Regions from separate parts of the Bradyrhizobium sp. C-145 genome, predicted to be linked through region 3. Evidence: predicted binding sites of a transcription regulator. Region 3 holds the regulator's gene; each other region holds the start of a gene.
What was found. Region 3 encodes LexA, which represses DNA repair genes until DNA is damaged. Its sites were predicted from a motif close to TGTTCNNNNTGTGTTCNG; they were not measured.
Positions count from the first base shown of each region.

Region 1: a site for LexA is predicted at 4,023-4,040, ahead of LRP30_RS10520 (PA0069 family radical SAM protein). Genes of this name have one in related genera too.
Region 2: a site for LexA is predicted at 3,894-3,911, ahead of parE (DNA topoisomerase IV subunit B). Genes of this name have one in related genera too.

Region 1 covers NZ_CP088150.1:2,291,225-2,300,979, forward strand. Annotated here, with positions in the region: gene LRP30_RS10510 (acetate/propionate family kinase) at 230-1,432, opposite strand; gene LRP30_RS10515 (phosphoketolase family protein) at 1,437-3,851, opposite strand; gene LRP30_RS10520 (PA0069 family radical SAM protein) at 4,062-5,237, shown strand; gene LRP30_RS10525 (VOC family protein) at 5,261-5,716, shown strand; gene LRP30_RS10530 (ribonuclease HII) at 5,792-6,703, shown strand; gene LRP30_RS10535 (glycosyltransferase family 39 protein) at 6,882-8,390, shown strand; gene LRP30_RS10540 (uracil-DNA glycosylase) at 8,505-9,314, opposite strand; gene LRP30_RS10545 (electron transfer flavoprotein-ubiquinone oxidoreductase) at 9,450-9,755, shown strand, end outside.
Region 2 covers NZ_CP088150.1:4,123,140-4,132,894, reverse strand. Annotated here, with positions in the region: gene LRP30_RS19185 (class I SAM-dependent methyltransferase) at 1-75, opposite strand, end outside; gene argC (N-acetyl-gamma-glutamyl-phosphate reductase) at 89-1,135, opposite strand; gene argC (N-acetyl-gamma-glutamyl-phosphate reductase) at 1,236-2,219, opposite strand; gene LRP30_RS19170 (FMN-binding negative transcriptional regulator) at 2,216-2,881, opposite strand; gene LRP30_RS19165 (DedA family protein) at 3,108-3,638, opposite strand; gene parE (DNA topoisomerase IV subunit B) at 3,912-5,957, shown strand; gene LRP30_RS19155 (porin family protein) at 6,412-7,188, shown strand; gene LRP30_RS19150 (hypothetical protein) at 7,507-7,692, shown strand; gene LRP30_RS19145 (glucose 1-dehydrogenase) at 7,713-8,483, shown strand; gene LRP30_RS19140 (outer membrane beta-barrel protein) at 8,553-9,371, opposite strand; gene LRP30_RS19135 (outer membrane beta-barrel protein) at 9,691-9,755, opposite strand, start outside.
Region 3 covers NZ_CP088150.1:4,641,244-4,650,998, reverse strand. Annotated here, with positions in the region: partial or broken gene LRP30_RS21675 (ComEC/Rec2 family competence protein) at 1-1,349, shown strand, start outside; gene LRP30_RS21670 (hypothetical protein) at 1,489-1,923, opposite strand; gene lexA (transcriptional repressor LexA) at 2,502-3,203, opposite strand; gene glp (gephyrin-like molybdotransferase Glp) at 3,381-4,592, opposite strand; gene LRP30_RS21655 (hypothetical protein) at 4,815-5,021, opposite strand; gene LRP30_RS21650 (HAD family phosphatase) at 5,183-5,806, opposite strand; gene LRP30_RS21645 (alpha-hydroxy acid oxidase) at 5,821-6,954, opposite strand; gene LRP30_RS21640 (S41 family peptidase) at 7,274-8,611, shown strand; gene LRP30_RS21635 (EAL domain-containing protein) at 8,826-9,755, opposite strand, start outside.

The DNA of each region.
Region 1 (9,755 bases), 2.4 Mb from region 3:
AATTTTGTTCGCGAGCGAGACGCGTTACTGTGCCCTCTCCCCTTGTGGGAGAGGGCGGCGACGCTGGTCGACACAAGCTCACTTCGGTGAGGGGTTGTCGCCGCATAATCGCCGGTGCGTTGTGATGCGTTGCTTTGCCGCATTCGTCGTCATTGCGAGCGGAGCGAAGCAATCCAGAGTCCCGCCGCAGAGCCAGTCTGGATTGCTCGCAATGACGGATTGGCGGCCATCACGGGCTAATCGGATAAGACTCTATTGTCTGCAGTACCGCCGCACAATGCCGCGCGATCGTTAGTTCCTCATTCGTTGGAATGACGAACACCTCAACAGCGCTATCGCCCCCGCTGATGCGCTCGCGCGCGGCATCATTCGCCGCGGCATCGATGCTCACACCGAGCCACCTAAGACGTTCGCCGATCGCGCTGCGGATCTCCTTCGCATGCTCGCCGATGCCGCCGGTGAAGACCAGGCAGTCCAATCCTTCAAGCGTGGTCGCCATCATCGCGATCTGCTGCGCCGCTCGGAAAACGAACAGATCGACCGCCTCGCGTGCCGCAGCCTCGCTGCTTGCGAGTAGCGTGCGCATGTCCGCGGAGATGCCGGAGACGCCGCGCAGGCCGGACTCGTTGTAGAGCAGATGCTGTATATCCTCGCTGGACATGTTCTGGTGCTGTTGCAGATAGAGCAGCACGCCGGGATCGATGGCGCCGCAGCGCGTGCCCATCACGAGGCCATCGAGCGGTGTCAGTCCCATCGTGGTGTCGACGCTGCGGCCATCGCGCAGCGCGCACAGGCTCGCCCCGTTGCCGAGATGCGCGATGACGGTGCGCTTTGCGACGAGCTGCGGCGCGATTGCCGCGAGGCGCCCCGCGACATATTCGAAGGAGAGGCCGTGAAACCCGTAGCGCCGGACGCCGCGCTCCTCATAGCGCCTCGGAATGGCGAAACGGCTCGCGGGCTGGGCCATGCTGTGATGAAAGGCGGTGTCGAAGCAGGCGATCTGCGTCAGACCGGGGCGGATCGCCTGGATGGTGCGAACCGGCTCGAGGCAACGCGGCTGATGCAGCGGAGCCAGCGGCGCCAGCGCCGCCAGCTTGGCGTAGACGTCGTCCGTCAGTTCGATCGGGCCGGAGTAATCCGGACCGCCGTGGACGATGCGGTGACCGATGGCGCGCAGACGATGCTCGCCAAAACGCTCGTCGATGAACGCCAGCACCTCGGCGAACAGATGATCACTGTTCGTATCGGATGCGTCCTTCCGCGCCTCGAACATTGTCTCGCCCGCTGGGCTCTTCACCACGAGCCGGGGCGCTGCCTCGTGCTCGTCGAGCAAGCCGTTGCAGAGCAGGTCGGGGCCGGACGCCGGCAGCTCGAACAGGCCGAACTTGATGCTCGATGATCCCGAGTTGAGCACAAGGACGGTATCCGACATGGCTTCAGTCGCCGGCTTTGGCCGGCGTGTTGCCGCCGGCGCTGTTTGGCCAGACCCAATCGCGGACCTCAGGCATGTCCTCGCCATGCTCGCGGACATAGCGGGAATGTTCGATCAGCTTGTCGCGGAACTGTTGCTTGACCTGCGCAGCCCTGGTCGCAAGCCCCGGCACGCGCTCGATCGCCTCGATGGCGAGATGGTAGCGGTCGAGCTCGTTGAGCACGACCATGTCGAACGGCGTCGTCGTGGTGCCTTCCTCGGCGAATCCGCGCACATGCATGCCGGCATGGTTGGTGCGGTTATAGGTCAGCCGGTGAATGAGGTAAGGATAGCCGTGGTAGGCGAAGATCACCGGCTTGTCTGATGTGAACAGGCTGTCGAAATCGCGGTCGGACAGGCCGTGCGGATGCTGCTCCTTCGGTTGCAGCGTCATGAGGTCGATGACGTTGACGACACGGATCTTCAGGTCAGGCAGCGCCTTGTGCAAGAGGTCGACGGCGGCGAGCGTCTCCAGTGTCGGCACGTCGCCGGCGCAGGCCATCACCACGTCGGGCTCTGCGTTTGTGTCCTCCGTGCCCGCCCAGGTCCAGATGCCGATGCCGGCATCGCAATGCGTGGCCGCCTCCTGCATCGACAGCCATTGCGGCGCCGGCTGCTTGCCGGCGACGATCACATTGATGCGGTTGTAGGTGCGCAGGCAATGATCGGCGATCCACAGCAGCGTGTTGGTATCAGGCGGGAAATAGATCCGGACGATATCGGCCTTTTTGTTGGCGACGAGATCGACGAAACCAGGGTCCTGATGGCTGAAGCCGTTATGGTCCTGGCGCCAGACATGCGAGGTCAGGAGATAGTTGAGTGAGGCGATCGGGCGCCGCCAGGGCAGATCGCGCGTCACCTTCAGCCATTTGGCGTGCTGGTTGAACATGGAATCCACGATGTGGATGAAGGCCTCATAGCAGGAGAACAAGCCGTGCCTGCCGGTCAGCAGATAGCCTTCGAGCCAGCCCTGGCAGAGATGTTCGCTGAGGACCTCCATCACGCGGCCGTCCTGCGCGAGATGCACGTCGTAAGATTCGATCGGCTCCATCCAGACCCGTTCGGTCGTCTCGAACACCGCATCGAGCCGGTTTGATGCCGTCTCGTCCGGGCCCATGATGCGGAAGTTGCGCGCCTCGGCATTGAGGCGGACGACATCGCGCAGGAATTTGCCGAGCTCGCGGGTGGCTTCCGCCACCATGCCGCCAGGCTGCGGCACCTCGATTGCGAAGCTGCGGAAGTCCGGCAGCTTCAGCTCTTTTTTCAACAGCCCGCCATTGGCATGCGGATTGGCGCCCATCCGCCGCTGGCCTTCGGGCGCCAGCGCCTGAAGCTCGGGAATGAACGCGCCGCCGGCGTCGAACAACTTGTCCGGCTCATAGCTGCGCATCCAGTCTTCGAGCAGCTTCAGATGCGCCGGGTTCTCGCGGCAGCTCGCAACGGGCACCTGATGCGCGCGCCAAAAACCTTCGACCTTCTTGCCGTCGACCTCCTTCGGGCCGGTCCAGCCCTTGGGGCTGCGCAGCACGATCATCGGCCAGCGCGGTCGCTCGACGTTTCTGCGCCCGTCGCGGGCGTGCTGCTGGATCGAGCGGATGCTGGCGAGCGCGACGTCGAGCGCATCCGCCATGGCCTGGTGCATCAATTTGGGATCGTCGCCCGCGACGAACAGCGGCTCGTGGCCGAGCCCGCGGAAGAGAGCGCGGATCTCGTCGTCCCGCATCCGCCCGAGCACGGTTGGATTGGCGATCTTGTAGCCGTTGAGATGCAGGATCGGCAGCACCGCGCCGTCATGGGCAGGGTTGAGGAACTTGTTGGAGTGCCAGGACGCCGCGAGCGGGCCGGTTTCGGCCTCGCCGTCGCCGACGACGCAGGCGACGATGAGGTCGGGATTGTCGAATGCTGCGCCATAGGCGTGCACCAGGGCATAGCCGAGCTCGCCGCCCTCGTGGATCGAGCCCGGCGTTTCCGGCGCCGCATGGCTCGGAATGCCGCCGGGGAAAGAGAACTGCCTGAACAGCTTGCGCAATCCGTCCGCATCCCGGGCGATGTCGGGATAGATCTCGCTGTAGCTGCCTTCCAGGTAGGTGTTGGCGACCATGCCCGGGCCGCCATGGCCGGGGCCGCAGACGTAGATCACGTTGAGGTCAAGCGCCCGGATGACGCGATTGAGATGGGCATAGATGAAGTTCAAACCGGGCGTCGTGCCCCAATGGCCGAGCAGGCGCGGCTTGATGTGCTCGGGCCGCAGCGGCTCGCGCAGCAGCGGATTGTCGAGGAGATAGATTTGCCCGACGGAGAGATAGTTGGCGGCACGCCAGTAGCGATCGAGGAGATCGAGTTCGCTGCTTGCGGCGCGCAATTGTCGTTGACTTGTCATGTTCTTGCCGACCTTCACCCAGCGATCGTCACCAACATTGTTCCGGCGCGATTGATCCCTTCGCCATGAAACGGGATCGCCGCGCCGCCCGTGTTGCGTGAGGTCAAGGGTGCGCGCCGAAAGTTTGGGCAGCGCTACTGTGCATGGGGTTGTTTTCGCGTTTTTTGTTTTTGTTCTTGATTTGTTCCGTTTGGGTGCTATGTTGGCTTCATGAGTCGAGCATCTTCTCGTGCCCTCAAGCACCCGCCGGTCACGGCGCCCTCCGAGCCGGCGGGTGCGCCTTCTGATTTTCCTGCCGATTTTCCCGAGCTTGGCGTCGCCATCGACCGTGCGCGCCGGCGAGGGCGGGGTGCCCAGTCCAATGCCAGCGGCCGCTATGAGGCCGAGGCGCGCGTCGCCTTCGACGATGGCTGGCAGAGCCTGGAGGAACTGCCGCCGTTCAAGACCACGGTCGCCGTCGACACCTCACGCAAGGTGATCACTCGCAACGATTCTCCCGACATCGGCTTCGACCGCTCGATCAATCCCTATCGCGGCTGCGAGCACGGCTGCGTCTATTGCTTCGCGCGGCCGACCCATGCGTATCTCGGCCTGTCGCCCGGGCTCGACTTCGAGTCGAAGCTGTTCGTGAAGCCCGAGGCGCCGGCGCTGCTCGAGAAGGAGCTCGCAGCCTCAGGCTACGAGCCGCGGATGATCGCGATCGGCACCAATACCGATCCCTATCAGCCGATCGAGCGTGAGCGCAAAATCATGCGCGGCATCCTCGAGGTGCTGGAGCGCACCGGCCATCCCGTCGGCATCGTCACCAAGTCGGCGGTGGTGGTGCGCGACATCGACATTCTCGCGCGCATGGCGAAGCGCAACCTCGCCAAGGTCGCGATCTCGGTGACGTCACTCGACCCAAAACTTGCGCGCACCATGGAGCCGCGGGCCTCCACGCCGCCGAAGCGGCTGGAGGCGCTCAAGCAGCTCTCCGACGCCGGTATTCCGACCACGGTGATGGTCGCACCTGTGATCCCCGCGCTAAACGATTCCGAGATCGAGCGCATCCTCGACGCCGCAGCCCATGCCGGCGTCAAGGAAGCCTCCTACGTGCTGCTGCGGCTGCCGCTCGAGGTGCGCGATCTGTTCCGCGAATGGCTGATGGCGAACTATCCGGACCGTTATCGCCACGTCTTCACGCTGATCCGCGACATGCGCGGTGGCCGTGACTACGATGCAAAATGGGGCGAGCGGATGAAAGGAACCGGCCCGATGGCCTGGACCATCGGCCGCCGCTTCGAGATCGCCTGTGACAGGCTAGGCCTCAACAAACGGCGCTCCAAGCTGACCACGGATCACTTCGCGCGGCCGAAGCGGAACGGCGATCAGCTCAGCCTGTTCTGATCGGGAAGTGGACGAGGCGTAGCATGGCCAAGGAACTCACCGTGCCGGTGCCGCGGCTGACCGTCATCACGCTCGGTGTCAGCGACATCCGCGCCAGCATCGCTTTCTACGACTCGCTCGGTTTCTCGCGCCGGCTGAAGGCGACCGGTGAGGCGGTCGCCTTCTATGATACCGGTGGTCCGGTGCTCGCCTTGTATCCCTGGGATCAACTCGCTGCCGACGCGGCGTTGCCGGACAATCCGAGGCCGTCGACCTTTCGTGGGATGACGCTGGCCTGGAACTGCCGGACGCGCGCGGAGGTCGATGCGGTGCTGGCTTTCGCTGTCGACAAGGGCGCAACGCGGCTGAAAGCGGCGCACGAGACCGATTACGGCGGCTATGCAGGCTATTTCACGGACCCCGACGGCCATCCGTGGGAGGTCGTGGTCGCGCCCGGCATCGATGTCGGTGACGATCGGCGGGTGCATCTGGCGGAGTAGGGGACGACCTGAATAACGGGAATTATCTGGGGTTCCTAGTTGCGCTGGCGAAGTCCCTTGCGCACGATCCCGGCCATGATTCGGGACAAGTCCGCCAAGAAGCCGGCCAAAGACGCGCCAAAAAAGAACGGTGCGAAGAAGGCCGCGCCTGCCAAGGCCTCGGAAGCCAAGACGCCGGAAGCCAAGCCGTCGCAAGCCGAGAAGTCGGAAACTAAGCCTTCGGAAGTTGAGGCTTTAGCCGGCAAGAGTGCGGGCCCGAAAGGCATCATCGCCGTAGCGCCGCCGAGCTTCCGTCGGGAGCGCGCGCTGATCAAGCGCGGCGTCTGGCCGGTCGCGGGCTGCGACGAGGCCGGCCGCGGCCCGCTGGCCGGCCCAGTGGTGGCGGCCGCGGTGATTCTCGATCCCGACCGCATTCCGCGTGGCATCGACGATTCCAAGCGGCTGACAGTAGAGGAGCGCGAAAAGCTGTTCGACAAGATCTGCGCCAGCGCGCAGGTCTCGGTTGTCGTGGCTTCGCCCGCGCGGATCGACCGTGACAACATCCTGCGCGCCTCGCTGTGGGCGCTGAAGCGTGCCGTGGTGGCGTTGCCCGAGACGCCGCGCCACGTCTTCGTCGACGGCCGCGACCGGCTCGATACGGAATGCGACTGCGAGGCCGTGATCGGTGGCGACGGCATCGTGCTGTCGATCGCGGCAGCCTCTATCGTCGCCAAGGTCACGCGCGACCGGCTGATGTGCGCGCTGGCGCAAGACTGCCCCGGCTACGGCTTCGAGCAGCACAAGGGTTACGCCGTGCCCGAGCATCTCGACGCCCTCGACCGCCTCGGCCCCTCCATCCACCACCGCCGCTTCTTCGCCCCCGTCGCGGCCGCCCGCGCCAAGCATATGCCCTGGACCATCGAGCCGGTGCAGGATCTGTTCTCCGTCACCGAGGTCGAGATGGAGGTGGAGGCGGGTGTCGAAACCGGCCCCTCCACAGGTCTCTAGGACTCCGTTTTTCGCTGCGGCCTCTTTGCCTCTCCCCGCCAGCGGGGAGAGGGGAGAAGAGACACTGTCGGGGAGAGGCAGCAGACCGAAGTTGCCACGACGCGCAGCGCCCTTTATCAAAACAGATGTGAGCGAATAGGGCCGGCTGGACGGGTTGGCTGCATCTTTCGGACCTTGCATGCGGTTTACCTCCCTGGTCATCGAGCTCATTCGCGCCCGGCCGCGGCTGATCGTGTGGATCGCCGTGTTGCTTCAGGCGGCGATGTGGCTGTTCGTGGCGCTGGTGTTCTACCGCAGCCCGCCCGGCACCCTTGCGACGCTGCTGGCTTTCGGCCGCGAGTACCAAGTCGGCACCGATCTCGGCCCTCCCTTGCCGATCTGGCTCGCCGACATTGCCTATCGCGCCGCCGGCGGTCACATGTTCGGCGTCTATGTGTTCGCCCAGCTCTGCGAGATCGCGACCTTCATCGCGCTCTTTCATCTGTCTCGCGCCGTGGTCGGCTCCCAGCAGGCCGTGCTCGCCGTGCTGCTGACCATGACCGTGCTGGCCTTCTCCTCGCCCGCGCTCGACTTCGGCCCGCTGGTGCTGGCGCGACCGCTTTGGGCGCTGCTGCTGCTGCACTCCTGGCAGATCATCGGCCAGCGCCGCGGCAATGCCTGGTTCGCTTGGTCGATCGAAGCCGGCCTGTTGTTGCTCACGACGCCCGCCGCAATCTTCCTCCTCCTGCTGATCGTCGTCTTCGCGATCTCGACCGCGCGCGGCCGCAGGACGCTGTGGGGGCTCGATCCGCTGTTTGCGCTGATCGTCGTTGCCGTGCTGGCGCTACCCTACGCGGTCTGGCTGATGCGGGCCGAGACGTTGACCATGCCGGCCTTGCCGCAGGTTTCGGAGCTTAGCGCCCGCGCTCTGCACGCAGCCTGGCTGCTCGGCGGGCTCGTGGTTGGGGCGGCGGCGATTCCGGCGCTGACCTTCCTCAACACTGGGATGTTCGCCGACAAGGGCGAGGAAGCGCCCATCATCTATCGCCCGCCGGTCGAGCCGCTCGCGCGCAACTTCGTCTACTTCTTCGCGCTGGCGCCGCCGCTCGGCGCGGTGCTGATCTCCGGTCTGCTTGGGCTGGAATCCGCCGCCGGCGGCGCCGGTGTCGTGCTCGTCATGTCCGGGCTTGTCGTGGTGGTTGCCGCAGGGGATCTCATCGCGATGCGCCGCGCGCGGATGCTGCGCATGGTATGGGCCGCCGCCGTCGTGGCGCCCGCCATCGGCGTCGTGCTCGCCGTCCTGGTCATGCCCTGGACCGGCACCGGCGAGATCGCGACCTCGATGCCGGCGCACGCGATCTCCGATTTCTTCGACGAGAGCTTCGCCCGCCGCACCAACCATCGCCTGCGCGCGGTCGCCGGCGAGACCCAGCTTGCGAGCCTGATCACGCTGCATTCCGGGCGGCCGCATCTCTTCATCGACGCCGACCCGGCGCGCACGCCGTGGATGAATCAGGCCAGGTTCAGCGAGACCGGCGGCGTCGTGGTCTGGCGCGCCTCGGATACCGCCGGCACCCCGCCGCCGGAGATCCTCAAGCGCTTCCCCGGCATCGTGCCGGAAGTCCCGCGCGCCTTCGAATGGCTGGTGAACGGCCGCCAGCAACTGCTGCGCATCGGCTGGGCCATCGTGCGGCCGAAGGGGACTTAGCGCGGTCTCTCCGTCGTCATTGCGAGCGGAGCGAAGCAATCCAGAGTCTTTCCGCGGTGGCAGCCTGGATTGCTTCGCTGCGCTCGCAATGACGGGGAGGGAGCATTCCGCCCCTCACGTGCCCGCCAGCACCTTTGCGACCGCGCGCAGATCCTGCCAGGCCAGCCGCTTGTAGGACGGCGAGCGGAGCAGGTACGCCGGGTGAAATGTCGGCAGCGCGCGGATGGTGCGCTGACCGGTGTCGTAGTCGAACCAGCGGCCGCGGGTGCGCATGATGCCTTCGCGCGTCGACAGCAGCGTCTGCGTCGAGGGATTGCCGAGCGTCACCAGCACGTCCGGATTCACCAGCTCGATCTGGCGCTGGATGAAGGGCAGGCAGATTTGGGTCTCCTGCGGCGTCGGCGTACGATTGCCGGGCGGCCGCCAGGGAATGACGTTGGCGATGTAGGCGGTGGTGCGGTTGAGCCCGATCGCGCCGATCATGAGGTCGAGCAGCTTGCCGCTGCGTCCGACGAAGGGCAGTCCCTCGATGTCCTCGTCGCGCCCGGGCGCCTCGCCGACAAACATGATGCGCGCCCTAGGATTGCCGTCGGCGAACACCAGCCGCGTCGCGGTATGCTTCAGCGCGCAGCCCTCGAAGCTCTGCATCAGCTCGCGCAGCGCCTCCAGCGTCGGCGCGGTCCGCGCAGCCTCGCGTGCGGAAGCGATCGCGACGTCGGGCGCAGGGGCGGCTTCGCCGCGCATGACCGTCGGCGCGGCGACCGGCCGCGATGGCTCGACCGGCGGTGCCACGCGCTCGGCCGGCGGCGGGGCATCTAATTCCGCCAGGCGGTCGATCGGTTCCTCCGCGAGCGTGCAGTCGACACCGGCCTCCAGATAGAAGGCGAGAAGCTCACGAACGGTGGGTGCGGGCTCGGGGATCATGGGAAAGTTTGACTATTATATCACCTTGGGCGGCCTTGCATCCCGGCAGAACGCGATTCCGAGGTTGTCCTACCCGGAAAAATCGGAAACAAGAGGGCGCAATCGACCAAGGACCGTCTCAAGGGCTGAGATCAGATGAGCACCGAAGAACTTCCCCCGCGCGAATCCATGGAATTCGACGTCGTCATCGTCGGCGCCGGCCCCTCCGGCCTGTCGGCCGCGATCCGGCTGAAGCAGCTCAACGCCGATCTCAACGTCGTCGTGGTGGAGAAAGGCTCCGAGGTCGGCGCGCACATTCTTTCCGGCGCCGTGATCGACCCGGCGGGGCTCGACAAGCTGATCCCGGACTGGCGCGAGGATTCCGACTGCCCGCTGAAGACGCAGGTGAAGGACGACCGCTTCTACTGGATGACGGGCGCTGGCGCGATCAAGCTGCCGGGC
Region 2 (9,755 bases), 520 kb from region 3:
CGTCGACGGCGCTTTCGCCCAGTCCGCATAGGACTGGGCGTTACTCCGATAGAATTGCAGCGTGGTTTCGTCCATGACTACATCCCACTTACGGAAACAGCGCGATCTGCTCCAGGCCCGCAGTCTCGGGGAAGCCGAACATCAGGTTCATGTTCTGGATCGCCTGTCCTGCCGACCCCTTCACCAGATTGTCGAGCACCGAGATCACGATAGCCCGGTTCTTGATGCGGTCCGGGAATACGCCGATCTGCACGTAGTTCGAACCGCGCACGTTCTGGGTCTGTGGCATCACGCCCTTGTTCGCGACATGGACGAACGGCTCGTTGCCGTAGGCCTTCTCCAGCGCTGTTCGCAAATCGTCCGGCGTCGCGCCGTTGAGCTTGACGTAGGACGTACAAAGCTCGCCCCGCGCCATCGGAATGAGATGTGGGGTGAAGTTGACGGTCACAGCGTGGCCAGCGGCAACCCCGATCTCCTGCTCGATCTCGGGCGCATGCCGGTGCGTGCCTACCGAGTAAGGCGACAGCCCCTCACCCACCTCGCTGAACAGCGTGCTCTGTTTCAGCCCGCGGCCGGCGCCGGTGACGCCCGATTTCGCGTCGATCACGAGGTCATCGACGTCGATCAGTTTTGCTTTCGCAAGCGGCACCAGCGCGAGCAGCGCAGCAGTTGGATAGCAGCCGGGACAGGCGACCAGCCGCGCCGACGCGATCTTCTCGCGATAGAATTCGGTGAGACCATAGACCGCTTCGCCTTGTAGTTCGAGCGCCCGGTGCTCATGGCCGTACCATTGCGCATAGGTGTTCTTGTCCCGCAGCCTGAAATCGGCGGACATGTCAAGGACCTTGATTTTGGGATTTGCCTCGAGGACCGCGGCGATGATTTCCTGCGTGGTGCCGTGCGGCAGCCCACAGAACACCGCGTCGAGCTTGCTCCAGTCGACCTTTTCCCATTCCACGAGTTTCGGCAGGTCCAGCATAAAGAAATGAGGAAACACGTCCCCCATCGACTTGCCGGCGTGGGTGTTGGCGGTGAGCGCGACGATCTCGGCATTCGGATGCCGCGCCAACAGGCGCACCGCATCGGCCCCGGTGTAACCAGAGGCGCCGAGAATGCCGATCTTCTTCGAGCTCATCACGCGTACCTTTCAGGCGTCATTCGATTGTCTTGCCGGGGTAGAAAGTTGCAGCGTCGCTTCGTCCACCAGACTGGCCTCGCGAGCAACGCTCGATCAGCTACTCCTCCGGCAGTCCCAGCATCAGGCGCATGTTCTGCACGGCCGCGCCGGATGCGCCCTTGCCGAGATTGTCGAGCCGCGCGACCAGCACCGCCTGGTGATATTTGTCGCTGGCGAAGACGTAGAGCTCGAGCATGTTGGTTTCGTTGAGCGCCTCCGGCTCGAGCCGGCCGCCCTTGGTCGCCTCGTTCTGGAGCGGCATCACCTTGACGTATTTCGAGCCGGTGTAGCGCTTGGCGAGCGCGGCCTGGAGATCGGATCCGCTGGGCTTGCTCGGCAGCGTGTCGAGCTGGAGCGGCACCGAGACCAGCATGCCCTGCCGGTAGTTGCCGACCGAGGGAATGAAGATCGGCCGCCGCGTCAGGTTCGAATAGAGTTGCATCTCCGGCAGGTGCTTGTGCTCGAAGCCGAGGCCGTAGAGCTCGAAGGACGGCGCGCTGCCGTCTTCGAAGCTCGCGATCATCGATTTGCCGCCGCCGGAATAGCCGCTCACCGCATTGACAGTGACGGGATAATCCTGCGGCAGCAGGCCGGCATCGACGATCGGCCGCAATAGCGCGATCGCGCCGGTCGGATAGCAGCCGGGATTGGAGACCTTTTTCGCGGCCTTGATCTTGCCGGCCTGATCCGGCGTCAGCTCGGGGAAGCCATAGGCCCAGTCGGGCGCGACCCGATAGGCGGTGGAGGCGTCCAGCACCTTCGGTGCGGAGGCGCCCATGCTGTCGACGAGAGCGACCGTGTCCCTGGCGGCATCGTCGGGCAGGCAGAGGATGACGAGATCCACCTCCTCCATCAGCGCCTTCTTGGCCGCAGGGTCCTTGCGCTTGTCGTCGGCGATGGTCTTCACCGCGACGTCGCCCTGGAGCTTCAGCCGCTCGTTGATGCCGAGCCCGGTGGTGCCGGAGCCGCCGTCGACGAAGACGGTTGCGGGCTTCTTCGCCGCGCTGGTGGTCGGGGCTTTGGTGGTGTCAGCGAGGCTCATGGCGCGCTCCCTTCGAGCATGTTCGTATCGTTTGCAAAAGCTTGCGGCCGGGCCTGCCGCATCAAATGTGCGATCTGCTTCGCATCGGCATCGCCGGCGCCAAGCGCATTGGCGATCGCCGTATAGTCGGCGTCCGATTTGTGCTGGTTCAGCTTGAAGCTGCCTTCGACCTCCTCAACCGTCATCACCAGACCTACGATCGCCTTCTTCATTGTCTCGAGCCGGCCCGCCGTCATCTTGCCTGATGTCCACGGCTTTTTCGGCAGCAGCCGGGTCTCGAACTTGTCGCTGAGCGTGTCGATCTGCAGCACCAGTTCGTCGTCCGATAGCAGCCGCACCGGCCCGCTCAGATGCACCGACTGGTAGAGCCAGGTCGGCACCTGATCGGGCGAGACGTACCAGTCCGGCGATACATAGGCATCGGGACCATTGACCACGAGCAGCCAGGACGCATCACCGCCCGCAAGCTTTAGCAGCGGATTGTGACGGGCGACATGAAAGGCGGCCTGCGGCGTGCCGTCAGCGGCGTAGGTCAGATAGAACGGCAGCGGGGACGCGACCGGCTTGTGACCATCGAAGGCGCACACGGTGCCGAAGCCGCGCTCCTCGGCGAATTTCAGGCTCGCGGCGCGGTCCTGCTTGAAAAAGGGTGGCGTGTACATCGTGGTCTCCTGCTGGGCCTCCTTGGGAAGCCGCCGGATCAGATCGCGCTGACAGGAGAGAAAATGCCGCGGACCGGATCCAGCGGCAAAGACGATGATCTCAAACGCGATCGACCGCCCAAACCGCTAAAGAGCGGCGGCGGCGACGGGCGAACCGAATGGTCGCAGCGTTGATCATGGCGCGCGGCTATAAGGCCAGATCCGGTTCCCGTCAAGGTTCACGGTCTCAGAGGAGACGCCAGATCCATTCCATCAGCTTCGCGATCACGTCGCCGAACAGCAGCAGCGCCGCGGACCAGACCAGTGCCGAGACGAAATTGGCGATCTGGAAGCTCCAATAAGGCATCTCGAAGATGCCGGCTGCGAGCGGCACCGAGGCGCGCAAGGGGCCGAAAAAGCGGCCGATGAAGATGCTGGGCACGCCCCAGCTCCGCACGAAGACCTCGCCCTTGGGCAGGAGCTCCGGATAGCGCGAGAGTGGCCACATCTGGGCGACGCTCTCCTTGTAGCGGTAGCCGAACCAGTAGGAGACCCAGTCACCCAGCGCCGCGCCAAGGCCGCCAGCGATCCAGACCGGAAAGAAGCTGATGCCGCTCACCCCGATCAGCGCACCAATCCCCACCAGCGCGCCCCAGGCCGGAACCAGCAGCGAGATGAAGGCAAGCGACTCCCCGAAGGCGAGCAGGAACACGATCGGCGCCGCCCAAGCCTGGTGAGCGCGCACGAAGTCGGCCAGGGCGTGCGCAAACTGCTCCATTCCAGATTAGCCTTCCGCCCTGTCTCAAGGTGCTGCTCGATGAAAAGGACTGGTAAGCCAAGGGCTTGTGTGACATCAAGTCACAAAACCCGCCCCAAGGTCGGCCGGGACGTCAAATTGCCGGGAACAGGCGGGTCTGCGGCGTAAAATCGCCGGGATTGGCTCCCAACCACACGGCCCGACAGGCCGAGCTGTAACCTTTCCGAGTCAGAAGTGGCATAGTCGGCCTAATCGATTCGCCGCTCCTGCGGCCCTCAAAACGTATCAAGAAATATGTCCAAGCAGTTGAAAACCAAAGCGAAAGACGATCTGTTCGGCGCCAACGAGCCAAAGTCCCGTGCGTCCGCCGCCAAGACGGCCTCGCGGGGCAGCGGGGAAGCCGATTATACGGCGGCCGACATCGAGGTGCTTGAAGGCCTGGAACCGGTGCGGCGCCGACCCGGCATGTATATCGGCGGCACCGATGAGAAAGCGCTGCATCACCTCTTCGCCGAAGTCATCGACAACTCCATGGACGAGGCGCTGGCCGGGCACGCGACCTTCATCGAGGTCGATCTGAGCGCGGACGGGTTCCTGACCGTGACCGACAACGGACGCGGCATCCCGATCGATCCGCATCCGAAATTCCCGAAGAAGTCGGCGCTCGAAGTCATCATGTGCACGCTGCATTCGGGTGGCAAATTCGACTCCAAGGTCTACGAGACCTCGGGCGGTCTGCACGGCGTCGGCATCTCCGTGGTGAACGCCCTCTCCTCGCGCCTCGAGGTCGAGGTCGCGCGCAGCCAAAAGCTCTACCGCATGACGTTCGAGCGCGGGCACCCCAAGGGCAGGCTCGAGGATCTCGGCAAGGTCAACAACCGCCGCGGCACGCGCGTGCGCTTCAAGCCCGATACCGACATTTTCGGCGCCAAGGCCTCGTTCAAGCCGCAGCGCCTGTTCAAGATGACGCGCTCGAAGGCGTATCTGTTCGGCGGCGTCGAAATCCGCTGGAACTGCGCGCCCGAGTTGCTCAAGGGCGTCGAGGACGTGCCGGCGGAGGCGACGTTCCACTTCCCCGGCGGTCTCAAGGACTATCTCGCTGCGGCGATCCACGCCGACACGCTGGTGCATCCCGACATCTTCTCCGGCAAGTCCGGCCGTAACGGTGCCCATGGCGCCTGCGAATGGGCGGTGGCATGGACCGCCGATGCCGACGGTTTTCTCTCCTCCTACACCAACACCGTGCCGACGCCCGATGGAGGCACACATGAATCGGGTTTGCGCAGCGCGCTGCTGCGCGGCCTGAAGGATCACGCCGAGCGCGTCGGTCAGGGCAAGCGCGCCGCGTCCGTCACCTCCGAAGACGTGATGGTCGGCGCCGCCGTGATGCTCTCGGTGTTCGTGCGCGAGCCTGAATTCCAGGGCCAGACCAAGGACCGCCTCGCCACGGCAGAAGCGCAGCGCATCGTCGAACAGGCGATGAAGGATCCGTTCGACCATTGGCTGTCCGGCAATCCGAACATGGCCAACAGGCTGCTCGACTTCGTGATCGATCGCGCCGAGGAGCGGTTGCGCCGGCGCCAGGAAAAGGAGACTGCGCGCAAGAGTGCGGGCAAGAAGCTGCGTCTGCCTGGCAAGCTCGCCGACTGCACCGATGCCGGCACCGAAGGCTCCGAGCTCTTCATCGTCGAGGGCGACTCGGCCGGCGGTAGCGCCAAGCAGGCGCGCGATCGCAAGACCCAGGCCGTGCTGCCGTTGCGCGGCAAGATCCTCAACGTCGCCTCCGCCGGCAAGGACAAGCTGACGGCCAACGCCCAGCTCTCCGATCTCGTGCAGGCGATCGGCTGCGGCCAGCTCTTGCATTATCGCGAAGAGGATTTGCGCTACCAGCGCATCATCATCATGACCGACGCCGACGTCGACGGCGCGCATATCGCTTCGCTGCTGATCACTTTCTTCTACCGGCAGATGCCGCGGCTGATCGACGAAGGGCACCTCTTCCTCGCGGTGCCGCCGCTCTACAAGCTGACCCACGGCACCAAATCGGTTTATGCCCGCGACGACAAGCACAAGGAAGAGCTGATCAAGAGCGCATTCAACGCCAACGCCAAGGTCGAGGTGAACCGCTTCAAGGGCCTCGGCGAGATGATGCCGGCGCAGCTCAAGGAAACCACCATGGATCCGAGCAAGCGAACGCTGCTCAAGGTGGTGCTGCTTGCCGACGATCGCGACACCACGGCGGATTCGGTGGAACGCTTGATGGGCACCAAGGCCGAGGCGCGCTTCGCGTTCATCTCGGACAAGGCCGAGTTTGCCAGCGAGGAACTGCTGGACGTCTGACCCGCCAGCCTCACGCTGCCGCGTCCCATCAAGAGCCCCGGTTTGACCGCCGGGGCCCTTTCGCTTGTGAGGACGACACTGCCTCCCCGACAACCTTACCGGTGGTCCGCCAGGACGCGGCTGATTCCCACCCTTCGCACTGCGACTCGGCCAACGACTCACGGGAACCAAAGCTGAGGCAGGATTGCCTCCATTCCGCACGAAGCCGATTTCGTTAACGAGAGGTTGCCAGACTCCAAGTTTACATCACCAGCATCCAACTCCTTGATAGAATGTAGTTATTTTATGAAATAGCCCTCACAAATCAGATCTCTGCCGATCGGCGTTTTCCGGCGAGTGTGCCTGCCCAGCAACAGCATTTCGGCCGGAAACGTCTATAGTCCGGGTATCAGATCACACGAACTTACAGCGCGCTCGCGCCGGCTACGACAGACCAAGGGTTGGGGATTTTAACATGAAGAAGACTTTGCTCGCTCTGACCGCGGTTGCGGCAATGACCGGTTCGGCCTCGGCCGCTGACCTTGCTGCCCGTCCCTACGTGAAGGCTCCGGTGCCCGCGCCGGTCGCCAACTGGACCGGCTTCTACATCTTCGGTGGCGCCGGCGGCGGCGTCTGGGATGCGGACTCCCACACCAACTTCGTTGGCGTTCCCGTGACGATCGATCAGCGTGTTGGTGGCGATGGCTGGTTTGGAACGGTCGGTGCCGGCTACGACTGGCAGTTCTCCGGCACTTGGGTGGCTGGCGTGTTCGCCGATGGTCAGTTCGGCAGCCTGCGCGGCAGCATCAACGATGAGTTTGCTGCGCTGACCGGCCGCATCAAGATGCAGGACGCTTGGGCCGCGGGTGTTCGCCTCGGCTATCTGGTTGCTCCGAACGTTCTCTCCTACGTCAATGGCGGTTACACTGGATCGCACTGGTCGGGCGCTGGCTTGACGAATCTCGCCGGGACGGCTTCGGGCTTCCACACCGACTCGTTCAACCGCAATGGCTGGTTCGTCGGCGGTGGCGTCGAAAACAATCTGAACATTTTTGGCATCACGGCGCCGGGCTGGTTCATGAAGACCGAATATCGTGCTGCCTACTACGATCGTAAGGACATTGCCGTCCGCACCGACGTCGGCAACGTCGTGACCACCGACTCCATCAGCTTCAAGCCCTTGGTGCAGACCATCAGCACCTCGCTGGTCTACCGCTTCAACTGGACCGGTCCGGTCGTCGCGAAGTACTGATCTGACCTCCCGTTCAGACGTCAAAGCCCCGGCATCGTCCGGGGCTTTTTCGTTGTGGGCCTGTCAACGGCCGACGCACGCCTCAGTGAGGTGTATGCATCGACGAGGCCGCGCTTCCACCACCGCCGATCGGCATCCCTGATCGCCTTCGGCTCGAGTGCTTGTCCAGAAGCATAGCCTCCCCCTCGCACGCCGGCTTGTCCCGGCGCTGCCATTGTATCCGAACCGAAGCTACGGTTAGTGTGCGCTCAAGCCTTCGCGGCGGCGGCGATCCTTCGTCGCCGTGTCGCGACAGAAGCGGACCGATGGGAGGAATGCATGCGCAGATTTCTGCTGATCGCAGGCCTGTTTGCGACTGCCGTCGGGCTGCTCTGGATCGGACAGGGCACGGGCACGCTTGCCTGGCCGCGATCGAGCTTCATGGTCAACCAGCTGCAATGGGCCGGCTATGGCGCAGCCATGGCCGGCTTCGGGCTGGTGCTGATCTGGCAAAGCAACCAATAGAAGAAACCAAGGAAAAAAGCATGACATCCAGCCGGTTCGATCTTCGCGGCAAGGTCGCTGTCGTAACAGGAGGCAATGGCGGCATCGGGCTCGGCATGGCCCGCGGCCTTGCCGACGCCGGCGCCGACATCGCCGTGGTCGGACGCAACGAAGCCAAGTCCGCCGCCGCCGTGGCCGATCTCAGCCAGCGTGGCGTGAAGGCAATCGCCATCACCACCGACGTGACTGACAAGGCCGCCGTCGCGGCCATGGTCGACCGCGTCGTCAGGGAGCTCGGCCGCATCGACGTCCTCATCAACAATGCCGGGATGAGCATCCGCAAGCCGCCGCACGAGCTCGAGCTCGACGAGTGGAATAAGGTGATCGACACCAACCTCACCAGCGCCTTCGTGAGCTCGAAGCTGGCCTATCCGGCGCTGAAGGCATCCGGCAACGGCAAGGTGATCAATATCGGTTCGATGATGTCGATCTTCGGCGCGAGCTTCGCCACCGCCTATGCGGCGAGCAAGGGCGGCATCGTGCAGTACACCCGCGCCTGCGCCAACGCCTGGGCGCCCGACAACATCCAGGTCAACGCCATCTTGCCTGGCTGGATCGACACCGACCTCACCCGCGGCGCGCGGCAGCAAGTCTCGGGGCTGCACGAGCGCGTGCTGGCGCGCACGCCTGCGGGACGTTGGGGCGACATCGACGACTTCGCCGGCATCGCCGTATTCCTTGCCTCGCCCGCCTCGAACTTCGTCACGGGCACCGCGATTCCCGTCGACGGCGGCTTCTCGGTGATGGCCTGATACGCTGGAGCTCATCGAAAAAGCCCCAGCGTGAGAGCTGGGGCTTTTGATGCAGTCCACGCGAAGAGATCAGTATCTCGCGACCACCGGTCCGCCGAAGCGGTAATTCACGCCCACGCGAACGGCATCAACGACATGATTGAAGCGGTACGTCGCGGACTCGGCCGGGAAATTCACAGGGTCGAACATGGTCACATTCGAACGGCCAAGATCGACATGCAGATATTCGCCCCGCACCGTCCAGTTGGGCGCGAAGCCCCATTCGACGCCGGCGCCGGCAGCCCATCCGATCCGCGTGCTGCTGTCGCTGCCGAAAAAGCTACCCGCAGCGGCGGGCGTAAAGACATTGCTGATGTTTGTCCTGACGCCACCATAGGCAAGACCGCCTGTCGCGTAGAACAACGCCGGACCGGCCGTAACGCCGACACGGCCGCGGAGAGTCCCGAACCAGTCGATGTGATCCCGACCGGTCGAAACGCTCGGAAATACCGCCCCGCCCGGGAAGATGATGGTTGAGGTGCGACCGATATCCGCTCCCTGAATGTCGGCTTCCACACCAACCAGCCAGTTGGCCATCTGCCAATTGTAACCAACCTGGCCACCGCCAAATCCGCCTTCATGCTTGGCACCGAAGAAGGTCGGCGTGCCTCCGGCGGCAATCGCGCCTGCGAAGCCCGGAGTAGACGCCACCAGGCTTCCGGTAGACGAAGCGTCAAATGCCCAGCCGCCATTCACGCCAGCATACCAGCCGGTCCAGTTGTAGACCGGTGCTGGAGCCGGCAAAGCCGGCCTTGCCTTCACAGCCATATCAGCCGCAGAGGCAGCGCCCACGCTGGCAAGTGACAGGAGCGAAGCGGTGGTAAATGCCCACCCGAAAAATCGTCTCATGACCCAATCCCCAATGCATAGAAACAATTGGTCATGAACGTAGCGAAAAAGCGGGGCGCGGCCAGATGGAAAAGCCGTCGGATATGGACACGCATTCACTTTTCACGCGCAAGTTGCACGTGGGCCACACCAATATGTAAGATGTGCTTCCCTAATGTAGTGGGATACGCATCATAATTCTGATGTCGGAATAGCTTTGAGCGGCTCGCTTCACGCCGTGTCGTTCGCGTGAATCGTAAATAAGAGAAGCCCCGGGCTCGGTACCCGGGGCTCTTGAGTTTGGCAGTGATTTTTTTGTATGTCCTTGGTCGTTCGTTGCTCAGTAGCGACCGATGACCGGCGCGTCGAACTTGTAGCTCGCGCGCACGACGGCCCACTGGATGT
Region 3 (9,755 bases):
CCGGTGTCGTGTTCTTCGCGGTGCGTGCGCTACTGGCACTGATCCCGGGGCTGGCGGCGGGCTTTGCCATCAAGAAATGGTCGGCAGCTGCAGCGCTGGTGGCGGCCGCGTTCTATCTGCTGCTGTCAGGCGCGGAGGTCGCGACGCAAAGATCGTTTTTCATGACGGCGGTGGTGCTGATCGCGGTCATGGTCGATCGCCGCGCCATCACCTTCCGCACGCTGGCGGTGGCCGCGCTGATCGTGCTCGCGGTCGCGCCCGAAGCGCTGGTGCATCCGAGTTTTCAAATGTCCTTCGCCGCGACGCTCGGGCTGGTCGCGCTGGTACAGATCGGCATGCCGAACCTGTTTGCTTCGCCCGATCATTCGGCGACAGCGCGCATCGCGCTATGGGGCGGCCGCGAGATCGCGATGCTGTTCCTGGCCTCGCTGATCGCGGGGCTTGCGACCACGCCCTATGCCGCCTTCCATTTTCACCGTGTCACGCCGTTTGGCGTACTCGCCAATCTTGGCGCGATGCCGGTGGTTTCGGCGCTGGTGATGCCGGCGGGGCTGCTGGGATTGCTCGCGGCTCCCTTCGGGCTCGACGGCGTGTTCTGGTGGCTAATGGGGATCGGGATCGACTGGATGGTCGCGGTATCGCGCTGGGTGGCGGCACTGCCGGGCGCAGTCGGCCGCATCCCCGCCTTCGGCATCGCGCCGCTGGTCGCGGCAAGCCTCGGGATCATCGTGATGGGCCTGTTGCGCACCCCCTTGCGCTGGTCTGGTGCCCTGCTGCTACTGGCTTCCATTGCCTGGGGGCTGTCGGTGCGGCAGCCCGATATCCTGATTGCCGGAGACGACGCGAGCGTCGCGGTGCGCGGCCGCGACGGACACCTGCATGTGATCCGGACGAGCAAGGACGGCTTTCTGCTTAGGGAGTGGTTAGCTGCCGACGCTGATCCGCGCGACGCCGGGAGTAGCTCGCTGGCCGACGGCGTGTCGTGCGACGAGGCCGGCTGCGTGACGCCGCTCGCCGACGGGAGGCTGGTTGCGCTTTCCTTGCGGATCGACGCGCTGGCTGATGATTGCAGCCGCGCCGCGCTGGTAGTGACGCGGCGGCCCGCACCGCCCGATTGCGCGGCGATGGTGGTCGATCGGCAGCGTCTCACCAGCCAAGGCGCGCTGGCGTTGACGCAGCGTGGTGACGGTTTTGCGGTTCAGGCTGTGAGAGCAAGAGGCACAAGCCGCCCTTGGCTCCCGGCCGGCGCCGGCGAGGGTGATTTCGACGGAAGCCTCGCGCCGAAGGCGGCTACGGTCCGCAATCGGGACGCGACTCCGGCGGAGACCGACTTGCAGGTCGACGATTAAGGCCAGACGATTAAGAACAAATGCGAGGAGTTGGTCCGGGTCCAACCGGACTTCCGCAGAACATAAATCATACCATCTCGCCGGCCTCGGCCGGCGATGGCATTTTCAATCCTGGCCCGACCTGGTGGCCAGGAACGGCTCAGCCGATCGGCAGACGCGTGATCGTCGGCCGGCTGTCGGTATCGATCTGCGGCTTGTGCTCGCGCTCGCTGACCGGCTGCGTCACCGGCAGTTGCAGCACGGTTGCGTGCTGGCCTTCGACGAGCTGCGTCACCAGCACGTATTTGCCGTCGGGGAATTCGATCGCGTCATGATGGCGATCGGGAATGTGCGGATCGATCTTGCCGAACTTGCCGACGCGGGAGTTGATCGTGCGCGTCCAGATCCAACGATTGTCGTAACGGACGTTGTCGGCGAAGGCGAGCTCCGTTCCCGGCAGCAGGCAGACGGCCACGGTCGGGTCGGCCGCGGAAGCGAAGCCGCGCGTCGAGGTGCCGCGGAACGTTGTCGACACGATCGTCTCGCCGACTTCGGCGGGGCGCGATGCAACGGCATGCAGACTGTAGTCACACATCGGGTGCTCCTATTCGAAGATAGCAACCCGCGCCTCTTTCGGAGGCGCAAGCCTCTATCAGAGTGGAAGCACGTAACATTCTGCTTGGTTGTGGGCGAATCTGCGGCTGGCGTCAGTCGGATGCGATCACATTATCTTTCCCGAATCCAATAGGAACAAAGCTCGCTTCAGTGCATTTGGCGGATGCGAGCGTCAGCGGCCTGCGGGCGCCGACCATCCGGAATATGGCCAACTCGGCTGTGGCTGTCGCGCGACGGCACTTCGGGCGCTGCGGAATTGCTCACTCGTTGTCGCATACGCCGACTTGCGGGGATGGTGCTGCGATTGTGCTGCGAATGCTTGCGCTGCCGATGCAGCGATCAGCACAGTTGCGAAGGCGCTCAAAACGATCCTACGCATCGTTGTCTCCTCGATCTCTTGAGCCGCAAGGCGATGAGTGCTTCGGGCGGCATGCCGAGGACCTAGCGCTTGGAAAGGGGCCAGATAATCTGCCCGAGACCAGAAAGACTATCCAGCTGAAGCGGACAATCCGTCCGCTCCAATCGGAATCATCGGTATCGAATGACCACTGAGTCTTCTCAGTACTTGCGGTACAGTCCGATCAGCTTGCCCTGAATCTTCACCCGGTTCGGCGGCAGGATGCGCACCTCGTAGGCGGCGTTGGCGGGCTCGAGCGCGATCGAGGCGCCGCGGCGGCGGAAGCGCTTGAGCGTCGCTTCCTCGTCGTCGATCAGCGCCACCACGATGTCGCCGGTATCGGCGCTCTCGTTGCGCTGGATCAGCGCCATGTCGCCGTCGAGGATGCCGGCCTCGACCATCGAATCGCCGCGCACTTCGAGCGCATAGTGTTCGCCCGAGCCCAGCATGTCGGGCGGCACGCTGATGGTGTGACTGCGGGTCTGCAACGCTTCGATCGGCGTACCGGCTGCGATGCGACCCATCACCGGCACCGCAACGGGACGCTCGCCCTCGTCGGCGGGTGGGCTGGAGCTCGCGCGCACCTTGCCGAGATTGCCCTCGATGACGCTTGGCGTGAAGCCGCGGCGGTTGCCGGCGGCGGCCTGGAGCTCAGGCAGCTTGATCACCTCGATGGCGCGAGCGCGGTTGGGCAGGCGGCGGATGAAGCCGCGCTCCTCCAGCGCGGTGATCAGGCGATGGATGCCCGATTTCGAGCGCAGGTCGAGCGCATCCTTCATCTCGTCGAAGGAGGGCGGCACGCCGCTTTCCTTCAGACGTTCGCTGATGAACCGCAGAAGCTCGTATTGTTTGCGCGTTAACATCTCGACCAAAGTCCCCCGGTTGATGTCGTTCGATTCCGAGACGCTGAATTGGAGCGGCGAACCGCTACCTCCTCGAAACAAATCATGAACGGACACTATATGTTCGATATGTGTTCCGCAACTGCTTAATTTTGCGTGAACGCGACAAAGTTCGCGGAACGCGTGTGGTGGATGCGCTCAGACGGGCAGGCGCAGCACCTCGCAAGGCGAGCCGGCTCCGGCCTTCGGCGCGAACGGCGCGCGCACGAGAAGTGCCTGTGCCGCAGCGAGATTCGCAAGCAGCGAGGAATCCTGGTGATGGACGGGAACGGCCACCAGCGTGCCGTCGTCGCGCTGTTCCAGACGTGCGCGAAGATAATCCGCGCGCATATCGTTTGCGCCCACATCGCGGCCGAGCACGGCGCGCTCATGGCGGTGATGAATCACGGATCGACCCGACACCGCACGAATCAGCGGGACCATGAACAGGAAGGCGCACACATAGGAGGAGACGGGATTACCCGGCAGGCCGATCACGCGCATCGCGCCGAGCCGCCCATGCATCATCGGCTTGCCCGGGCGCATCGCAATCTTCCAGAACGCCATCGAGATACCTTCGTCCCTCAGCGCCTGCTGGACCAGATCGTGGTCGCCGACCGATGCGCCGCCGGTCGTGACCAGGATGTCGGCGCCGCTCTCGCGGGCGCGGCGGATGCCGGCGGTGGTGGCCTCCAGCGTGTCGGCGGCAATGCCAAGGTCGATGGTGTCGGCCCCCTCGCTGCGGGCGAGCGCGTGCAGGGCATAGCCGTTGGAATAGACGATCTGGCCGCGGCCGGGCGAGGCGCCTGGCATCACCAGTTCGTCGCCGGTGGCGAGGATCGCGACCTTCGGGCGGCGGCAGACGGCAAGCTGCGGGTGATTCATGGCGGCGGCGAGCGCGAGGTCGCGCTCGGTGAGACGGGTTCCCTTGCGCAGGAGCGCGTCGCCTTCGGCGAAGTCGACGCCTGCGGGGCGGATGTGCCGACCGGGAATCGCGGCTTCCTTGATCGTGATGCGCTTGCCGTCCGCGACCGTATCCTCCTGGATCACGACCGCGTCGGCTCCGTTGGGAACGACGCCGCCGGTGAAGATCCGCACGGCTTCGCCGGCGCCGACCGTTCCCGCGAACGGACGACCCGCCGCCACCTCGCCAATCACCGTCAGTCGGGAATCGATCGCCCCCGCGTCGGCCGCGCGCACGGCATAACCATCCATCGCGGACATTGCTTCCGGCGGCTGCGTGCGCAGCGCCGCCACGTCGCGGGCGAGCACACGGTGGAAGGCTACGTCGAGAGCAACCATTTCCTCGGTCAGAGGCTCCGCGCCGGCAAGCACGGCGGCAAGCGCATCGGAAACCGGCATGAGAGCCACGGCGAAAACTCCTGCTCGCGGACGAATTGGCAGGAAGCCTTCTAGCCGAGCGCGAGCGCAGAGGCAAAAGAGCAGCCGAGCGGGATGATCATCCCGACGACGCATTCGCAGGCAACGAGGGCGACGTCAGGCCCGGCGGGACATGATCTCCAGGACGAGGCAGATTGGTACCAGAGTGGCCATGGCTAGGACGAGAATGACCAGAGCCACGGCCAGCATCGATCAACTCTGCGTCTGTTCGCCCGAACTGACGCTAGGTGTCACGTCCGGAGCTTTGGGGCCCTGATCCTTATCCGGCAGCGGATCGGCCTGAGATTTCAGGTCGGCGGCCTTGCTGATGAGCTTGGCGGAGAGGCGCGAATCCGAGGTGGTTCTGGCGAATTCGAGCAGCAGAGAAGCTTGCTTTGTGAGGTAGGCTTTGCCCAGCACGAGAATAAGTCCGATGTAGAAGTCCCAACGGACTCATAGAGTCCGGAGGAAGTATTTCCGTTCCCGGAACTTTGTACAAAAATGCGCAAGGTGATTTGGTTCCGCATCCCAAGCAGATTTGGTCCTCGGAACCCAACCAGATCCGGCCGGGGCGTCGGCAGTCAAATTCCCAACGCTCGCAAGGCGTTGCCGACATCACCGGGCGAGGTGACATGCACCGCCGTCAATCCGCGCGCCCGCGCCCCTTCGACGTTCTCGGCAAGGTCGTCGAAGAACACGATTCGGCTGGCCGGCACGCCGATCGACGTCACGACATGGTCGAACGCCTCTGCATCCGGTTTGCGCAGGCCGATGCTGGACGACAAATAGAGCTCGCGGAAATGGCCGAGCACACCGGCATATTCCTTCGAGAAATAGTCGACATGCGGCCGGTTGGTATTGGAGAAGACATAGAGCGGCATCTGCTTGGCAGCGCGCGGCAAGAGCTCGGCGATATCGGGCATCTCGCCGGCGAAGATCGCGTTCCATCCCTCCAGAAACTGCGCATCGGAAATGTCGATCCCGAGCGATGAACGCAGCGATTGGAAATAATCCTCGTCGCTGATCTTGCCGACCTCGTGCAGCCGGTAGGCCTCGTCACGCACATAGCGCGCAACGATGGCCTCGGGCGGGCAGCCGGCATGTCCCGCCCAGCAGGCGATCGCCTTGGAGAAGTCGATATCGAGCACCACGCGTCCGAGGTCGAACAGGAGCGCATCGGCGCTGCCGGGAGAGAGCGAGGTCATCGTGTCCTTTCACTTCAGTATCGATAGGGATCGTGGTCGAACAGCGGGAACGCGCTGAACACGCTCGGCGCATTCGTTGCAGTCGCCTGATGCAGGCAGGACTTGTCGACCTCGGCGAACGAGGTGGCACCCAAGAGGCCGAGGCAGCGCAGCACTTCGTCCTCCAGCAGTTCCAGCATCCGCATCACGCCGGCTTCGCCGGCCGCCGCCAGCGCCCAGCATTGCAGCCGGCCGATGCCGACGATGTCGGCGCCCGCCGCGATCGCCTTGACGATGTCGGTGCCGCGGCAGAAGCCGCCATCGACCATGATCTTGGCGCGGCCCTTCACGGCCTCGACGATTTCAGGCAGCACATGCATGGCGCCGCGGCCGTGATCGAGCTGACGGCCGCCATGGTTGGAGACGTAGATCCACTCGACACCATGATCGATCGCGATCTGTGCGTCCTCGGCCGTGGCAATGCCCTTCAGGATCAGCGGGATCCTGAATTTGTCCTTGATCATCTTCACGGTCCGCCACTCCAGGCCCTTCTGGAAATCGCCGCCGGTGGCGCGCAGGCGGCTTTCGCGAACGTAGCGCTTGGCGATGTCACGTTCGCGACGGCTGTAATGGGCGGTGTCGACGGTCAGGCAGAATGCGGCATAGCCGTTCTTTTCGGAGCGGCTGACGACATCCGCGACGAAGGCATCGTCGCCGCGGACATAGAGCTGATAGAGCCGCAGCGCGTCGGGCGCGGCCTCGGCAGTCTTTTCCAGGCCGGGCTCGGACACGGAGCTCAACATGTGCGCCGCACCGAAGGTGCCGGCGGCGCGGGCTACGCTTGCCGCACCATCGGGATCGAAGATTTCGAGCGCACCGACCGGGGCGAGCACCACCGGCAGCCGCATCCTGCGGCCGAGTTGCTCGACCGAGCCGTCGACTTTGCGAACATCGCGCAGCACGCGGGGGCGGAAGGCGATCTCGTCCAGCGCCATCCGGTTCCGGCGCATCGTGGTCTCGGTCTCGGCAGCGCCGACGATGTAGTCCCAGGCATTCTGGTTGAGATTGGCGCGCGCTTTCCGGATGAATTCGTGCAGGTTCTGGAACGGCTCGTTGCTGGCGCCGAGTTCGACGTTCCTTTCCGGCCGGATGCGGGGCGCGTCGTTCATTGTTGTCCTCCCGAGAATTTGAAGTCTTATCGCCATCGCCTATCGCGTCCGGCCCTCCAAAACCATCCTAAAATCGCATAGCTGCGAGGCGTGGGCGGCCGACCGATGTCCGCTTTGCACAAAGTGGTTTCGGAACGTTGCCAAAAGTTTAAGCCGCGGCGAAGGGATTTCTTCGCCGTACCGCCGGCACGGCAGGCCGGCCTTGAAGAAACCAGAATGGTGTTGTGAGACGTGACTTGGATCGCCATTTGCTTGGCGGCTTCCAAGCCCGAGAGACAAGCCCCTCAAGAGAACCGCTAAGCAAAAGGCCAGTCAATCCATGCGGAAAAACCTGCTGTTCCCCCTGGGCGCGCTCACGGGAGCGTGTCTGACCCTTCTGGTAGCCAGTCCCCACGGCGGCGTGTGGGCGGCACGGGCGGCGGCGAGCGCGGATGATGCCTATTCCCAGCTCAACTTGTTTGGCGCGGTGTTCGAGCGGGTCAAGGCGAACTATGTCGAGAAGCCCGACAATGCCAAGCTGATCGAAGGCGCGGTTACGGGCATGGTGACCTCGCTCGATCCGCATTCGCGCTACATGAACGCCAAGGCCTGGACCGAGATGCAGGAGACTACCTCCGGCGAGTTCGGCGGGCTCGGCATCGAGGTCACGATGGAGGATGGCCTCGTCAAGGTCGTCTCGCCGATCGACGATACACCGGCCTCGAAGGCCGGCATCATGTCCGGCGACCTCATCAGCAAGATCGACGGCGAGGCCGTGCAGGGCATGACGCTCGAGCAGGCCGTCAACAAGATGAAGGGCCCGGTCGACACCAAGACCAAGCTCACCATCGTGCGTAAGGGGGCCGACGCGCCGCTCGACGTCGCGATCACCCGCGAGATCATCCATGTACGCCCGGTGCGCTTCCACGTCGAGAACGGCGACATCGGCTATATCCGCATCACCTCGTTCAACGAGCAGACCACCGACGGCCTGAAGAAGGCGATCGCGTCGATCTCCAAACAGGTCCCGTCGGAGAAGCTCGCAGGCTATGTGATGGACCTGCGCAACAATCCAGGCGGTCTGCTCGACCAGGCTGTCTCGGTGTCGAGCGCATTCCTTCAACGCGGCGAGGTCGTCTCGACCCGCGGGCGCAATCCGGAAGAGACCCAGCGCTTCACGGCGCATGGCGGCGATCTCACCAAGGGCAAGCCGCTGGTCGTGCTGATCAACGGCGGTTCGGCCTCGGCCTCGGAGATCGTCTCCGGTGCGCTGCATGACCACAAGCGTGCGACGCTGATCGGTACGCGCTCGTTCGGCAAGGGCTCGGTGCAGACGATCATTCCGCTCGGCGCCGGCAACGGTGCGTTGGCGCTGACCACGGCGCGCTACTACACGCCGTCGGGCCGCTCGATCCAGGCCCAGGGCATCGCGCCGGACATCGAGATCCTCCAGGACGTGCCGCCCGAGCTGAAGGGCCGGATGGACACCATGGCGGAATCCCAGATGCGCGGGCATCTGTCGGCCGCCGACGGCACCGAGCAGACCGGATCACAATCCTACGTCCCGCCGGAAGAGAAGGACGACAAAGCCCTGCATACGGCTTTCGACTTCTTGCACGGCGTCACCGCGAATGCGGTTGCCTCGAAGCCCGGGTCGAAGGCGGCGGTGCCGAACTAATTCTTGCGACGTCCGGACGCGCCCGGGAGTGGATCACCGCTCCCGGGCGATTTCGTTTTGGGGCCGCCGTCTCAGGTCGGGTTCATGGCGGCAAACGTTGCTTGGTAGCGGCTGTCGCGCTCGGCCGAGCGGCGAGCGCGGTCGCGCTCTACCAGCACTTCATCGCGGGGATGAAGCCGTCAACCCGGAGGGATCAGCCCGTTCGGTCGAAGCCCTAGCCTGCCTCGCGGCGGCGAATTTCCTCGCCACCGCGCTGGGCGAGACGGCTGCGATGCAGTGCGAACAACTCCAGCATCTTGTCGGCGGGTTTCGCGGCGCTGAACAGATAGCCCTGCATCTCGGAACAGCCAAGCGCGCGGAGCAGGCGCTGCTGCTCTTCGGTCTCGACGCCCTCGGCCGTGGTGGTCATGCGGCGGGCGGCCGCGAGGTTGACGACGGCCTGGACGATGCTGGCGGAGCCGTCGGGGCCGGCGATGTCGTCGACGAAGCAGCGGTCGATCTTGATCTTGTCGAAGGGGAAGCGGTGCAGATAGCTCAGCGACGAGTAGCCGGTGCCGAAATCGTCCAGCGCGATGCGCACGCCGATGGCGCGAAGCTGGTGCAGGATCGCGAGCGCTGCGTCGTCGTCGCGGATCAGCACGGCCTCGGTGATTTCGAGCTCGAGCCGGCTCGCCGGCAAATTGGAGGCGGCGAGCGCGGCCATGATCTTCAGCGCCAGCGTGCCGCTCTTGAACTGCACCGGCGAGACGTTGACGGCGAGGCGAATGTCGTCAGGCCAGTTTGCTGCATCCCTACAGGCGGTCGCCAGCACCCATTCGCCGATCTCGTTGATCAGGCCGGTATCTTCGGCGATCGGGATGAATTCGGCCGGTGAGACCATGCCGCGCTCGGGATGGCGCCAGCGTACCAGCGCCTCGCATCCCGTGATGCGGTCGTCCTTCAGGCCGAGGCAAGGCTGGTAATAGACCTCGAGGCCGCCATGAGCGATGGCGTGGCGCAGGTCGATCTCGAGCTGCCGCCGCTCGCGGATCTTGGCGTCCATCTCCGGTTCGAAGAAGCGATAGGTGCGGCGGCCGGCGGCTTTGGCCGCATACATCGCCATATCGGCATTCTTCAGGATCTGGTCCAGCGCGGTCCCGTGTCT